Regions from separate parts of the Nonomuraea sp. NPDC003727 genome, predicted to be linked through region 1. Evidence: riboswitches for the same ligand, from Rfam matches in the RefSeq annotation. Region 1 holds a riboswitch; the other holds the start of a gene.
What was found. Region 1 has a riboswitch for cyclic di-AMP ahead of ACWDLG_RS09850 (D-alanyl-D-alanine carboxypeptidase family protein). Riboswitches for the same ligand answer to the same signal wherever they lie in the genome.

Region 1 (7,113 bases):
CCGGTCCGTACCCATCTGACCCGCGTGAGCGGCTTGTCGGGCCTCGCGGCCATACTCGGGATCTTCACGGCGGTCATGCTCGTCGCCGGCGCCGTGCCCGTCGAGCCGCTCTCGGTGGCGACGGTGCTCATCTGCGCGATCGTCTGGCTGGCCGGCCGGATCGTCGCCCGGCGGCAGCGACGCGCCCTCACCAACATCCTCAGCCGTGCCGGGCAGGCGGAGCTGCTCCGTGCCGAGCAGCGGCACGTGCGCGGGGCGGCCGCCCCCGACCTCGCCTTCGCCATCGGCGTGCCCGTCGCCCTGTACGGCCTGAGCGAGCTCGACGACGCGACCCTCAGGGACGAACTGGACGAGAAGCACAAGGCCGTCTCGTCATCGAGCTGCGCCTCGGGGTCCTGCGGCGGCGGGTCGGGCTCCGACACCCTCCACGGCGGCGGCGACTTCGGCTCCTCCTCCGACGGCGGCGGCTCCAGCTGTGGCGGCTCCAGTTGTAGTGGCGGGTCCGGTTGCGGCGGCGGGTGCGGTGGCGGCTGCGGCGGCGGGTGACGGGATGCGCCCGATGGACGGCCGGCTCGGCGTGGGCATCGGCTGGCGGCCGGAGATCGACCTGACGGTGGAGCGCCTGCCCGACGTCGACTTCGTCGAGATCGTCGCGGAGAACATCAGGCCGGCCGCGCTGCCCGAGTCGCTGCGCGTCCTGAGGGAAAGAGGCGTCCCCGTGGTCCCGCACGGCGTCGGCCTCGGCCTCGGCGACGCCACCCCGCCGGACCCCGCGCGCCTGGCCCACCTGGCGGCCTGCGCGCAGGCGCTCGACGCGCCGCTGGTGAGCGAGCACCTGGCGTTCGTGCGCGGGGGCGGGATGGAGGCCGGGCACCTGCTGCCGGTCCCGCGCACCCGCGAGACGCTCGTGGTCGTCGCCGACAACATCAGACGCGCCCAGGACGCGCTGCCCGTCCCGCTGGCGCTGGAGAACGTGGCGGCCATCTTCGGCTGGCCGGAGGACGAGCTGACCGAGGCCGAGTTCCTCGGCGAGCTGGTGGCGCGCACCGGGGTCGGGCTGCTGGTCGACGTCGCGAACCTCTACACCAACCAGGTCAACCTCGGCCTGTCCGTGGTCGCGGCGCTGGACACGCTGCCGCTGGCCGCGCTGGCCTACGTGCACGTGGCCGGCGGGCACCTGCACGACGGCGTCTGGCACGACACGCACGCGCAGGCGGTCCCTGAGCAGGTGCTGGAGGTGCTGGAGGAGCTGTGCGCCCGGGTGGCGCCGCCGGGCGTCCTGCTGGAGTGGGACGACCACTACCCGAGCGACGCCGCGCTGGCCGGCGAGCTCGACCGCATCCGCACGGCCATGGCCGCGGGCGCCCGCCGCCTGGCGACCTCGTAGGACCGGGCATGGAGGGTCACGGCAGCGTGCAGGCGGGGAGCGGGTCGCAGGCGCTGAGGGAGGCCGGGCCGGAGGAGGTGACGGAGGTGTCGGGAGTGTCGGGGGAGCTGTCGCGGGGTGCCGCGGGGCCCGAGCGGTCGCTGGAGGACGTCAGGGCGCGGCTGGGGGAGGCGCAGGCGAGCGTGGTCGCGGCGCTGGTCGCGGGTGGCGCCCCGCCCGCCGGATTCGACCAGGTACGGCTGGCCGTCCAGGCGCGCAGCCTGCTCGCCAAGCGGCGCGGCATCGTGGCGAGGCTGCGCCCCGACGCCGCCGCGGCAGCGGGGGCCGCGCTGGTGGCCGAGTTCGCCGCCTACGCCGCCGCCCGTACCGAGCCCCCGGCCCGCTACCGTGCCGACGCCGACGACTTCGCCGACTGGCTGCGCGCCCGAGGGATCCTCCACGACCCGCCACCGCGCCGCCGCGGGCGCCTGCCGTTCCCCTGGCGCCGCCGCTGAACCGGGGGACACCCCCCACAGTGCGGGTCGGCCACCCTTCGCCTCGCAGCGGCCCGAGCCTCGGTCCTGCCGTTCTTCCTGGGGCCGCGGTGAGTCCCGGGGAGCTCTTGCCGAGGTCGGCCAGACATCCTATGTTTGCCGCGTGATAGTCGACGCCCACCAGCACTTCTGGAACCTGGAGACCGGCGCCTACTCCTGGCCCACTCCCGACCTGCCGGCGATCCACCGCACCTTCGGCCCCGCGGACCTGGCGCCCGAGCTGGCCGCCGCGGGCGTCGACCGGACGGTCGTGGTCCAGGCCGACGACTCCTTCTGGGAGACCGACGCCATGCTGGCCCACGCCGACGCCCACGACTTCATCGCCGGGGTCGTCGGATGGGTGCCCCTCGACCGCCCGGAGGAAGCCGCCCGAGCGCTCGAGCGCTACACCAGACATCCGAAGTTCGTCGGCGTCCGGCACCTCATCCACACCGAGCCCGATCCCGACTGGCTGATCGGGGAAGCGGTGCTCGACGGGCTCGGACTGCTGGCCGAGGCGGGCGTGCCGTTCGACGTGGTCTCGCTGCTGCCCCGGCATCTGGAGCACGTCGTCACGATCGCCGAGCGGCACCCCACGCTCAACCTCGTCATCGACCACCTGTCCAAGCCCAGGATCGCCGCCGGTGAGCTGGAGCCGTGGGCGTCGCTGCTGCGCGCCGCCGCCGCCTGCCCCACCGTGTACGCCAAGGTGTCGGGCCTGGTCACCGAGGCCGACCACGCCCGCTGGACCGTGGCGGACCTGCGGCCCTACGTGGAGCACGCGGTCGAGGTGTTCGGGCCGGACCGGCTGATGTTCGGCAGCGACTGGCCCGTCTCGCTGCTGGCGGCCGACTACCGGACGGTCTTCACGGTGTACGGGGCGCTTCTCGGGGGGATCGACCGCGACAAGGTGCTCGGCGGGAACGCCGCCCGTTTCTACGGCTTGAGCGCGATGTAGCGGCCCGTCGCAGGCCGGAGGTTCGCGGCTATTTGCGTGGTTTATGCTATTTTGCTACTTTTGGGCCGTTGTGCAACGAGCTGTGACATGTTCGTTGCCGTTTCATTGCCCGGACCGCGCGTCATCTCAGGCCAGTCCGCCGGACGCGCGGCCGCCGAATCCGTATCCACGGAGCCGGGGACCCACTTCCCTTGGGGTGAATCGAGCGCCCGCTCAGCGGCGCCCGTAGGGCACTTCCCAGCCCGAACCCGTCAGCTAACCCGGTAGGCGGCATGGAAGCCAAGGAGCAGACCCTTCATGCCCACGCATCTCACCTACCGGCTGGGACGCGCGCTGCTCGGCGCCGTCATCACCGCTGGCTCCGTGACCGCGGTCGCCACCGGTGCGCAGGCCGCCCCCCAGCCCGGCGTCGTGTCGCCGGTCTCCCGGACCCACGCTCCGGCCGCCGCCGCGGACGCCCCGGCGGTGCTCGGCCGGGCCGCCCACCTGATCGACGCCAGGACCGGCAAGGTCTACTTCAGCAAGAAGGCCGATCGGCGCATGCCGGTGGCCAGCATCACCAAGGTGATGACCGCCTACACCGTGCTGAAGGAGGCCAAGCCCACGGACGTGGTCAAGGTCACCTCCGCTGACGTGCGCTACGCCTCGAAGGGCGGCGCCTCCGTGGCGTACCTGCGCGCCGGCGACCGGCTCACCGTGGAGGAGATGCTCTACGCCCTGATGCTGCCCTCCGGCGCGGACGCCGCCCACGCGCTGGCCCGCTCGTACGGGCCCGGTGTCGACGCCTTCACGGCGAAGATGAACGCCAACGCCCGCGCGCTCGGGATGAAGGACTCGCTGTACGTCAACCCCGACGGGATGCCCGCCAAGGGCGGCGGCTACTCCACCGCGCGCGACCAGGTACGGCTCGCCCAGGCCGCGCTGGACAACAAGACGATCAAGAAGGTCGGCTCCACCCGGTACCGCTCGCTCCCCGAGACGGCGGAGCACGGCGCCTACTCCTGGCGCAACACCAACCGCCTCCTCGGCACGCCGGGCGCCGTCGGCCTGAAGACCGGCTTCACGCGCGCCGCGGGCTACACCCTCGCCTTCGCGGCCGAGCGTGACGGCCATCGGCTGGTCGGCGTGATCCTGGGAGAGTCCAGCTCCAGCCGCCGCTTCGACACCGCCGAGGCGCTTGTCGACTGGGCGGCGACCAGCGGCAGGCTCTGACCGGCGGGGCGCACGCGCCCCCATGGTCCCGCCGCGTCCGACCACCGCCCGCGGCGACGGATGTGGCGAGCGGGCCGGACGGTTCCACCGTGGCGCTGGAGGCGGCACCGGATCGCCGACAGCTCGCCAGGAATCCGCCTAAGGGGGCCAGCAGTCTCGAAAGGCGGTGATAATTGCCTGTTAGGTCGTGAGTCGACCACTAAGGCACAGCACCGCTGGGGAGGAACTCCGTGGGCCTGCGCGATCTGGTCTACCGGCTGTACGAGCGCCGGTTGGAGGCCAAGCTGTCCGCCGACAGCGGCGACTTCCCCCGCCATGTCGGGGTCATCATCGACGGCAACCGCCGTTGGGCGCGCGCGATGGGCATGCGCGACGTCAGCAAGGGACACAGGAAGGGCGCCGACAAGATCTCGGAGCTGCTCACCTGGTGCCGTGAGGCGGGCGTGGAGGTCGTCACGGTCTGGATGCTGTCCAGCGACAACCTCAACCGGCCGAAGGAGGAGCTGGAGCCGCTCCTGAGGATCATCGAGGACGTCACCCAGGAGCTCGTGGCCGAGGGCTGGCGCATCATCCCCGTCGGCGCGCTCGACCTCCTCCCCGACCAGACGGCGAATGTCCTGAAAACCGCGAAAGAAACCACATCGCACCGTCCCGGGCTGATTGTGAACGTTGCGGTTGGGTATGGAGGAAGACGTGAGATTGCCGATGCGGTGCGCTCACTCCTCCAGGAGCACGCAAGTAGGGGGGCGAGCATCGAGGACCTGGTCGAGGTCCTCGATGTGGAGCACATCGCGGAGCATCTCTACACTCGCGGTCAGCCCGATCCCGACCTCCTCATCAGGACGTCGGGCGAGCAACGACTGTCAGGCTTCCTGCTCTGGCAGAGCGCCCACTCCGAGTTCTACTTCTGCGAGGCCTACTGGCCTGACTTCCGCAGGGTCGACTTCCTGCGGGCGCTGCGCGACTACGCCGCGAGACACCGGCGTTACGGCTCCTGAGACATGTTCACGAACAGCACGTGAACAGACGCTTGGCCGCTTCGGCGGCGGGTATCCAGGACCTAACGTTGGAAGTGGCCGACCACAGGCCGGTCACTCCGGAGAGGGCCCGCCTTTGCGCACTGACCTGCCGAGGGGGGCCGGTACCCGGCGCCCCACGCGGGGCGCGGGCCCGGTCCGAATTCCCGCCTCGTCTGCAGGGCGCCCCTTCCACGGGCGCCCGGGGGAGAACGTGTGGCAGTGTCCTCGAGCAACAACTCCACCACCAAGCGCACCTACGTGCTGGACACCTCGGTCCTGCTCGCCGACCCGGCGGCGATGACCCGCTTCGCCGAGCATGAGATCGTCCTTCCGATCGTCGTGATCACGGAGCTGGAGGCCAAGCGGCACCATCCCGAGCTCGGCTACTTCGCACGCAAGGCACTGCGCTACCTCGACGACCTGCGGGTGCAGCACGGCAGGCTCGACGAGCCGATGCCGACAGGCGAGGGCACGATCAGGGTCGAGCTGAACCACAGCGACCCCTCGATCCTGCCGGTCGGGTTCAGGCTGGGCGACAACGACACCCGCATCCTCACCGTGGCGCGCACGCTCGCCGCCGAGGGCAAGGACGTCGTGCTGGTGTCCAAGGACCTGCCGCTGCGGGTGAAGGCCGCCTCCATCGGCCTGTCGGCCGAGGAGTACCGCGCCGAGCTGGTCATCGAGTCGGGCTGGACCGGCATGGCCGAGGTCCAGGTCACCACCGACCACGTGGAGACGCTGTTCGAGCACGGCTCCGCCGACCTGGAGGAGGCGCGCGAGCTGCCCACCCACACCGGCCTGCGGCTGCTGTCGGCCAGGGGCTCCGCGCTCGGCAGGGTGCTGCCCGACAAGTCCGTACGGCTGGTCCGCGGCGACCGGGAGGCCTTCGGCCTGCACGGCCGCTCGGCCGAGCAGCGCATCGCCCTCGACCTGCTCATGGACCCCGAGGTGGGCATCGTGTCCCTCGGCGGCAGGGCGGGCACCGGCAAGTCGGCCCTGGCGCTCTGCGCCGGCCTGGAGGCCGTCCTGGAGCGCCGCCAGCACCGCAAGGTCGTGGTCTTCCGCCCGCTCTACGCGGTCGGCGGCCAGGAGCTCGGCTACCTGCCGGGCAGCGAGGGCGAGAAGATGGGCCCGTGGGCGCAGGCCGTCTACGACACGCTGAGCGCGGTGACCACGCCCGAGGTGATCGAGGAGGTCCTCGACAGGGGCATGCTGGAGGTCCTGCCGCTCACCCATATCCGCGGCCGCTCGCTCCACGACGCCTTCGTGATCGTGGACGAGGCGCAGTCGCTGGAGCGCGGGGTGCTGTTGACGGTGCTGAGCAGGATCGGCGCCAACTCCCGCGTCGTGCTGACCCACGACATCGCCCAGCGCGACAACCTCAGGGTCGGCCGGCACGACGGCGTGGTGGCGGTGGTGGAGAAGCTCAAGGGCCATCCGCTGTTCGCCCACATCACGCTGACCAGGTCCGAGCGCTCGCCGATCGCGGCGCTGGTGACCGAGATGCTGGAGGACATCACCCTGTAGAGCGGTGATCAGGAGGGCGCACCCGCGGGGGTCAGGTCGTGGAACTCCGCGCAGGTGCGCCTTCCCGTCGTCGACGAGGCCGACACGGTCCTGGTGATGTTGACCTGCACCTTGGCGATCTCGGGGCGCAGCCGCGCGGTGCAGACGATCTGGGCGAGCGCCGCCCGGCTCAGCTCCCGCTCGCCGGTGAGGGTGACGTACAGGACGAGGCTCTTGTTGTCCGGGTCCATGCGCTGGGTCCGCTGGCCGATGGGCTCGGCGTCCACGGCCTGGTAGCGCATGCCGTACAGGTCGGTGTCCTGGCCGGACTCGACGGGATGGTTGGCGAGGTCCATGAGCGTGCGCATCAGGTCTTCGGGGGTCTTGCTGGCGACCCTGACCTCCTGCAGCGCCAGGCGGCCCTTCTTGATGAGGTAGACCTTGGCCCAGATCGGCTCGGTGCTGATCACGGGCGCCGAGGTGAGGACGGTGACCGGGGTGGGCGTGATGCCGCACCCG
Region 2 (7,113 bases), on a different contig from region 1:
ACAACCCCGAGTTCACGATGCTCGAGGCGTACGGCACCTATCTCGACTACAACGACATGGCCGAGCTCACGCAGCGGATGTACCAGCGGGCGGTCGTGGCCGCGCTGGACACCACCGTGGTCGTGCACGACGGCGTCGAGATCGACCTCGGCCTCGCGCGCTGGCCGAGGGTCAGGCTGTACGACGCGGTCTCCGCGGCGCTGGGCGAGGAGATCACCACCGACACCCCGCTCGAGCAGGTCAGGAAGTACGCCGACGAACGTCACGTCCACTGGGACGCGAAGTGGGGCCAGGGCAAGCTCGTCCAGGAGCTCTTCGAGGAGCTGGTCGAGCACACGCTGGTCCAGCCGACGTTCGTCATGGACTACCCGCTGGAGACCTCGCCCCTCACTCGGCAGCACCGCGACAACCCGCTGCTCACCGAGAAGTGGGACCTGATCGGGTTCGGCACCGAGCTCGGCACCGCCTACTCCGAGCTGGTCGACCCGATCGAGCAGCGCCGCAGGCTCACCGAGCAGTCGCTGCTGGCGGCCGGCGGCGATCCCGAGGCGATGCAGCTCGACGAGGACTTCCTGCAGGCGCTGGAGTACGCGATGCCGCCGACGGGTGGCGTCGGGGTCGGGATCGACCGGATGATCATGGCCTTCACCGGCAAGAACATCCGGGAGACGATCCTGTTCCCGCTGGTGAAGCCCACCGGCTGACGCGTGTCCACGCCGGTCGTCACCGCCGGGCGGGCTCGCCGGTGACGATCGGGGCGGTCGCGTCCTGAGGCGGCCCGGCGGGCCGTACCCGGACGGGTGGCGGTGTCAGAGGGTGAGGACCAGGCGACCGCGCAGGCCGCCCTTGGCGAGGCGGGCGTAAGCGTCGCCGGCCTGCTCCAGGGGGTAGGCCCCGGCGACCCTCGCGGTCAGCCGGCCGAGCCCGGCCAGCCGGGCGATCTCGGCGAGCTGGAACGGCTCCTCGCGGAAGAACACGGTGGCCACGTCCGTCCCCCGCAGCGCGACCGGTGCCACGCCGGCCGTCAGGGTGACGAACGTCCCCCCGTCGCGGAGGGCGTTCAGTCCCGCCAGGCCGGTCACGGCGGCGTCGATCACGGCGTCCACCCCGCCTGGCACCCGCTTCCTGACCGCCTCGCCCAGATCCTCCCCGCGCGGGACGAACCACTCGGCGCCGAACTCCCGGACCAGTTCCTCGTCGTCGCCTCCCGCCGCGGCCACCACCCGCAGGCCGCGGGCCGCCGCCAGTTCCACCGCGAACCCGCCGACGGCGCCCGCGGCCCCCGTGACCAGGACGGTCTGGCCCTGGCTCAGGTTCGCCCGGTCGAGCGACTGCCACGCGGTCAGCGTGTTGAGCGGCAGGGTGGCGGCCTCGACCAAGGACAACCCCGCCGGAGCGGGCGCGACCGCCGCCGCGTCGACCACCACGTGGTCCGCCTGGGCCTTGGTCGGCAGTTCGAGCCGGCTGACCAAGGCGATCACCTCTTGCCCGGGGGCGATGGCGACGCCTTCACCCACCTGGTCGACCACGCCCGCGGCGTCGAAGCCGAGGCCGTAGGAGTCGAGCTCGCGGGCGACGCCGTAGTCGCTGAGCGAACCTGAGGCGACCGCGAGGTCGAACGGGTTCAGGCCGGCGGCGGCGACCTTGATCCGGACCTGGCCCCGGCCCGCCTGGGGAGCCGGAGCCTCGATGAGCTCGGGAGAGCCGGAACCGCCGATGAGCGCACGCATGGTTGTCATACGGACGACCCTAGGGAGAGAAGCTCTCTTCTGGTAAGAAGGCACCTGGAAGTGCGTAAGCCACCCGGAGGAGCTCGCATGGCGACCAGGACGGCGGCCGCGCGCCGTGCCGCGGCCAAGCAGGAGTACGACGCGTACGTCGCGCAGTGCCCCTCGAGGAAGCTGCTGGACACCCTCAGCGACAAATGGGTCAGCCTGATACTCACCGCCCTGGCCGGCGGCTCGATGCGATACAGCGATCTGGCCAGGACGGTCGCGGGTGTGAGCCAGAAGATGCTGACGCAGACGCTTCGCGGGCTGGAAAGGGACGGGCTGGTCTTCAGAACGGTGACCGCCTCGGTGCCGGTGCGCGTGGATTATGAGCTCACGCCACTCGGAACGAGTCTGCTCCCGCTCATGGCCGCGATCAAGGAATGGGCGGAGAGTCACATCGAGGATGTCGAGCTTGCCCGCGAACGCTATGACGCCGGGCAGGCCGCTGAAAAAACGGCGTGAAATTCAGGATAAGAGCGCATTGCGGTCGGCCGGTTGTGGCCTGATCTTCGCGCCGTATGCCGCGCGAGTTCTTCATATAGAAACGATCAAGTCAATAGTCGCCGTCAAGCGCTTCGTGGAATCAACCTTGACGACCTTTCGAGTATGCGTTTACCGTCTGCGGGACGAGCAGCGGTGCTCGAGCCGAGACGTCGCCGAGTTGTGCTGTTGGGGGGAGGGCTCCCGATGGATGTGCTCACCGACGACGGAGTCGTGTTGAGCCAGGACGACCTGGATCTGCTCGCGGAGTTGGCCAAGGGCGTCACGGTCGACCGCGTGGGCAGAACGCTGGAGATCAGCGGCCGCACGGTCCGCCGCCGCCTGCGCGTCATCTGCGACAGGATCGGCGTCGCCACGGCCATCGAGGCCGTGGCCTGGGCCGCGCGCCGGCGACTGATCTAGTCGGCGATCCGTACGGCTCCCGCGAACGGCCTGTTGGCGATCGCGGCGACCCGGACGACGTCACCCGTGCGGGGCGCGTGCACCATCATCCCGCCGCCGATGTAGATGCCCACATGGTGCAGGTCGTTGTAGAAGAAGACCAGGTCGCCGGGGCGTAGCTGCTCGCGCGAGATGTGGGTGCCGGCCGTCCACTGGTCGCCGGTGTAGTGCGGCAGGCTGATGCCCACCTGCTGGTAGGCGGCCATGACCAGGCCCGAGCAGTCGAAGGAACTCGGCCCCTCGGCGCCCCACACGTACGGCTTGAGCTGCTGGGTCAGCGCCCAGCGGGCGGCCTGCGCGGCCTTGCCGCTGCCGATGATGGGCAGGTTGACCCTGCTGGCGCGGGTGCCCGGCCGTCCCGCCTCGCCCAGGGCGCGCCGGAACAGGCTGCTCTCGGTCTTGGCGACCATCGAGGTGATCTTGTCGCGCTTGCTGCCGAGGTCGTTGACGAGTTTCTGGACCTCGGCCAGGCGTGTCTTGGCGGTCGACCTCGCCTTCTCGGCGGCGGCGATGGACTCGGCGAGTTCCTTGACCTCCTGGCCCTGCTGCTGGCCGAGGGCGTAGGAGGTGGCGGCGGCGTCGAGGAAGGAGTCGGGGTCGGCCGCCGAGGTGAAGGCCAGGCCGTCGGCGAGGCCGCCGTACATGTAGGTGCTCTCGGCCACGAGCGTGGCTCGGGCGCGCTTGGCGGCCAGATCGGCCTCGCTGGTGGCCAGGACCTTCTTGGCGGTCTCGGCGGACTTCTTGACGCCCTTGAGCTTCTCGCGCTGCCCGTTGTACTGCTCGGTGAGCGTCTCGATGTCGTTGTGCATCTTCTCGACGCGCTCGGCGAGCTCCTTGAGCGTCGGCTTGGGGTCGGCGGCGGCCGGGCTCAGCGGCATGGCGAGGGCGAGGACGGCCATCGCGGCGCTCACGACGGCGAACCGCTTCCTGGGGGAGCCCGGTTCGTGGGGGCGGGCGTGCTTGCCCGCGGACTTCCCCTCGTGAGTGCGCCTGCGCTTCACCAACCAGCTCCTCTCGTAGCCGCCGACCGGGTTAGCTGACGGGTTCGGGCCGGAGCAGCCCTACCGAGCACGGACTCGGACTCACCCCTGTGGCGGTCGGTGGTCCGCCGGCGGGTCCCCGGCTCCCCGTGGTGGGGGATTAGGCGCGTCACCCACGCCTGGCTGCGTGGGTGACATCGTCGCTGGACACTAGTGCAAGCCAGGTTCGTGCTCAACCAGAACTACGGATCCAGTAGAGGATGCGCAAACAAAGGATCACGGGCGGGTCACGCGAAAGCCTGATCAACCAGGGCATTGCGTGCCCTTTGCCCGGATTGGCAGAGATTTGTCGGGCATGTCGTGCGTCGATGCGGAGCGTGCTCGCCTCGCTACGTGAGGTCATGTGATGGTAGTTAGGGATGGGCCGAAACAAGCTCGGTACGCTGAAGGGCCATGGAGCAGGCCGTCGAGCGCCCAATGCAGGACACCGAGATCGTCGTACGGCGCGCCCGCACGCCGGACGTCAGGTCGATCAAGCGCCTGGTCGACATCTACGCGGGGGCGGGCCGCAAGCTTCTCGAAAAAGCCACGGTCACGCTGTACGAGGACGTCCAGGAGTTCTGGGTCGCCGAGCGCGGCGGCCAGGTGGTCGGCTGTGGCGCGCTCCATGTGCTGTGGGAGGACCTCGCCGAAATTCGCACGGTAGCCGTGGATCCCGCGGCCAAAGGTTCAGGCGTCGGTCACCGTATTGTTACCGCGCTCGTGAGAACGGCTCGCGACCTGGGCCTTCGCCGGGTCTTCTGCCTGACGTTCGAGGTCGACTTCTTCGCCCGACACGGCTTCGTGCCCATCCAGGGAACACCGGTATCACCCGAGGTCTACGCCGAGCTGCTGGCCTCCTACGACGAGGGTGTGGCCGAGTTTCTGGACCTCGAGCACGTCAAGCCCAACACCCTTGGCAACACCAGGATGCTGCTTCATCTGGACGCAGTTGACTACGGCGTTGACCAAGAGGAAAGGTGATTGTTGATACTCATGTCGATACGTTGGGCAACAGCAAGCATGTGTCCTGACATGTGCCACATGCGCCATCGAAGCGAGGTGACACGGTGAGCACCGGACAGCCGCCGTACCCGGACCAACCTGACGACAATTCCGGATACGGTCAGCAGAACGCAGGACGCCCTGGCGAGCAGCCGGATCCTGATGTGACGATCGTCGGCTATCGCCATGAGGGCGGCGGCTACGGTCAGCCGTCACAGGGCCAGCCCGACCAAGGCTACGGCCAGCAGGGCTACGGCCAGCAGCCCGGTTACGGCCAGCAGGGTTACGGCCAGCAGCAGCAGCCCGGCTACGGCCAGCCTTCCTCGGGCCAGCAGGGCTACGGCCAGCAGCAGCCCGGCTATGGACAGCAGGGCTACGGCCAGCCCGCGTCAGGCCAGCAGCCCGGCTACGGCCAGCCCTCCTCGGGCCAGCAGGGCTACGGCCAGCAGCCCCCCGCTTCCGGCCAGCAGCCTTACGGTCAGCAGGGCTACGGCCAGCAGTACGGCCAGCCCGGCTACGGCCAGCAGGGCTCCTCGGGCCAGCAGCCCGAGTACGGCCAGCAGGGCTACGGTCAGCAGCAGGCCTCGTCCGGCCAGCAGCCCGAGTACGGGCAGCAGGGCTACGGCCAGCAGCAGGGCTCCTCGGGCCAGCAGCCCGAGTACGGCCAGCAGCCGGAGTACGGCCAGCCCGGCTACGGCCAGCAGCAGCCCGGGTACGGCCAGCCGGCATCCGGCCAGCAGCCCGGTTACGGCCAGCCCTCGGGTCAGCAGCCCGGTTATGGCCAGCAGCCCGGCTATGGTCAGCAGGGCTACGGCCAGCAGGGCCAGTCGCAGCCCGGCTACGGTCAGTCCTCGCCCTACGGTCAGCAGCAGCCCTACCAGCCCGGTTACGGCCAGCAGCAGCCGCCCGCCTACGGCCAGCCCGGCTACGGCCAGCCGTACGGCGCTCCGGCCGGCCTGCAGCCGCCCGGCGCACCCGCCCCGCTCGCCGAGTGGTGGCAGCGCCTGGTCGCCCGCATCGTCGACGGCGTGATCTTCGCGGTCTTCTGGATCATCGTGAGCACGGTCCTGTTCATGGTCGCGGGTCCGAGCTACGACCTCGCCACCGGCACGTTCACCGGCATGAACCCGCTCGTCCTCGCGGCGATCCTCGCCGTCCTCGCGGCGCTGTTCTACGTGGGTTACGAGTTCCTGCTGACCAAGTCCAAGGGGCAGACGGTCGGCAAGATGATCATGGGTATCAAGATCGTCCCGGTCGGCGGCTCGCTGCCCCCCGGCGGTCTGGAGAGCGACTCCGCCATCAAGCGGGCCGGCATCACCTGGGGCGGCGTGATCCTCAACGCCATCCCGATCCTCGGTGGCCTGCTGGCCTTCGCCGCGATCGGCGTCAACGGCGCCTCCCACCTCTGGGACAAGCCGCTGCAGCAGACCTTCGCCGACAAGTTCGCCGGCACCGTGGTCGTGAAGATCAAGTAAGCGGATACCGAAAAAACGGGGACCGGCGTCGCGCCGGCCCCCGTTTTCGCGTCCCCGGCCCTGTAATCGCGGCCGGCCGGCGTACAGAATGGGGCTTATGGTCGCGCCGCCGCCAGGAGTGCCGGCCGTACCGGCCGATTGGTGGGAACGGCTCGTCGCGCGAAGCATTGAGGCTCTCGTCGTCGGGGTTCTCTATTACATTCTGTTCATCACGGCCTGGGGTTTGTTGCGGACTGTCGGCCTGCTTGAGGTGTATGGCGACCGGTTGCCGAGGTTGTTGGCCTGGCTGGCCGTGGGGCTGGGTTATGCGGGCTATGACTGCCTGGTCCATTACCGGCGGCGCCGTACCTTCGGGAAGGCGATCATGAAGATAAGGCTGGCGCCTGCCCCGGGGCGGCGGCTGGGGCCGGAGGATCTGGCGAAACGCGCGCTGCTCTATCCCGGGCCGATCGCGCTCGCGGGGATTCCTGGCGCCAATGTCGTTGTCGGAATCCTGGTGTTCGCCGTCGGACTGTCTATCTTGATCGACAAGCCCCTCCAGCAGGGGTTGCACGACCGGTGGGCGGGTTCGTTGGTGATCAAAGACCCTCGCTGAAGTGTGCATCTGCCCCCAGACGCCGATTTTTCAGGATTTTCCGGGCGATCGGGTAAGAACTCTGGAGAGACTGGCATTAGGCTAGGTGGCACACACCCCGCCAGGTGGCGCTCCCTTTGGCGCTATCGTCGGGGCGGAGAGTCGACAACAGCTGTCCCGTCCGTCGCAGGGCGGCACGTGCATAAAGGGCGCGTCTCCCACAAACCCCATGAGGCGGCGTGGGGCGGAATGCAGCCGCCGGGCGCCGTCCAAACAGGACGGGTCCGTCCGGGGACCGAACTGACCCGGGAGTCAGGGAATCCGCG

Region 2: it holds a riboswitch for cyclic di-AMP, as region 1 does, so the genes downstream of both, ACWDLG_RS20245 (NlpC/P60 family protein) here and ACWDLG_RS09850 (D-alanyl-D-alanine carboxypeptidase family protein) in region 1, are expected to answer to the same signal.

Annotation. Positions count from the first base shown of each region.
Region 1 is NZ_JBSFNE010000003.1:231,977-239,089, reverse strand. Features, by position in the region: gene ACWDLG_RS09870 (TIGR04222 domain-containing membrane protein) at 1-546, shown strand, start outside; gene ACWDLG_RS09865 (DUF692 domain-containing protein) at 551-1,387, shown strand; gene ACWDLG_RS09860 (hypothetical protein) at 1,396-1,881, shown strand; gene ACWDLG_RS09855 (amidohydrolase family protein) at 2,024-2,857, shown strand; cyclic di-AMP (ydaO/yuaA leader) riboswitch at 3,000-3,142, shown strand; gene ACWDLG_RS09850 (D-alanyl-D-alanine carboxypeptidase family protein) at 3,155-4,069, shown strand; gene ACWDLG_RS09845 (isoprenyl transferase) at 4,300-5,067, shown strand; gene ACWDLG_RS09840 (PhoH family protein) at 5,302-6,615, shown strand; gene ACWDLG_RS09835 (hypothetical protein) at 6,624-7,113, opposite strand, start outside.
Region 2 is NZ_JBSFNE010000007.1:327,052-334,164, reverse strand. Features, by position in the region: gene lysX (bifunctional lysylphosphatidylglycerol synthetase/lysine--tRNA ligase LysX) at 1-704, shown strand, start outside; gene ACWDLG_RS20260 (NADP-dependent oxidoreductase) at 810-1,739, opposite strand; gene ACWDLG_RS20255 (winged helix-turn-helix transcriptional regulator) at 1,818-2,234, shown strand; gene ACWDLG_RS20250 (LuxR C-terminal-related transcriptional regulator) at 2,460-2,675, shown strand; gene ACWDLG_RS20245 (NlpC/P60 family protein) at 2,672-3,715, opposite strand; cyclic di-AMP (ydaO/yuaA leader) riboswitch at 3,721-3,871, opposite strand; gene ACWDLG_RS20240 (amino-acid N-acetyltransferase) at 4,148-4,717, shown strand; gene ACWDLG_RS20235 (RDD family protein) at 4,804-6,213, shown strand; gene ACWDLG_RS20230 (RDD family protein) at 6,311-6,808, shown strand.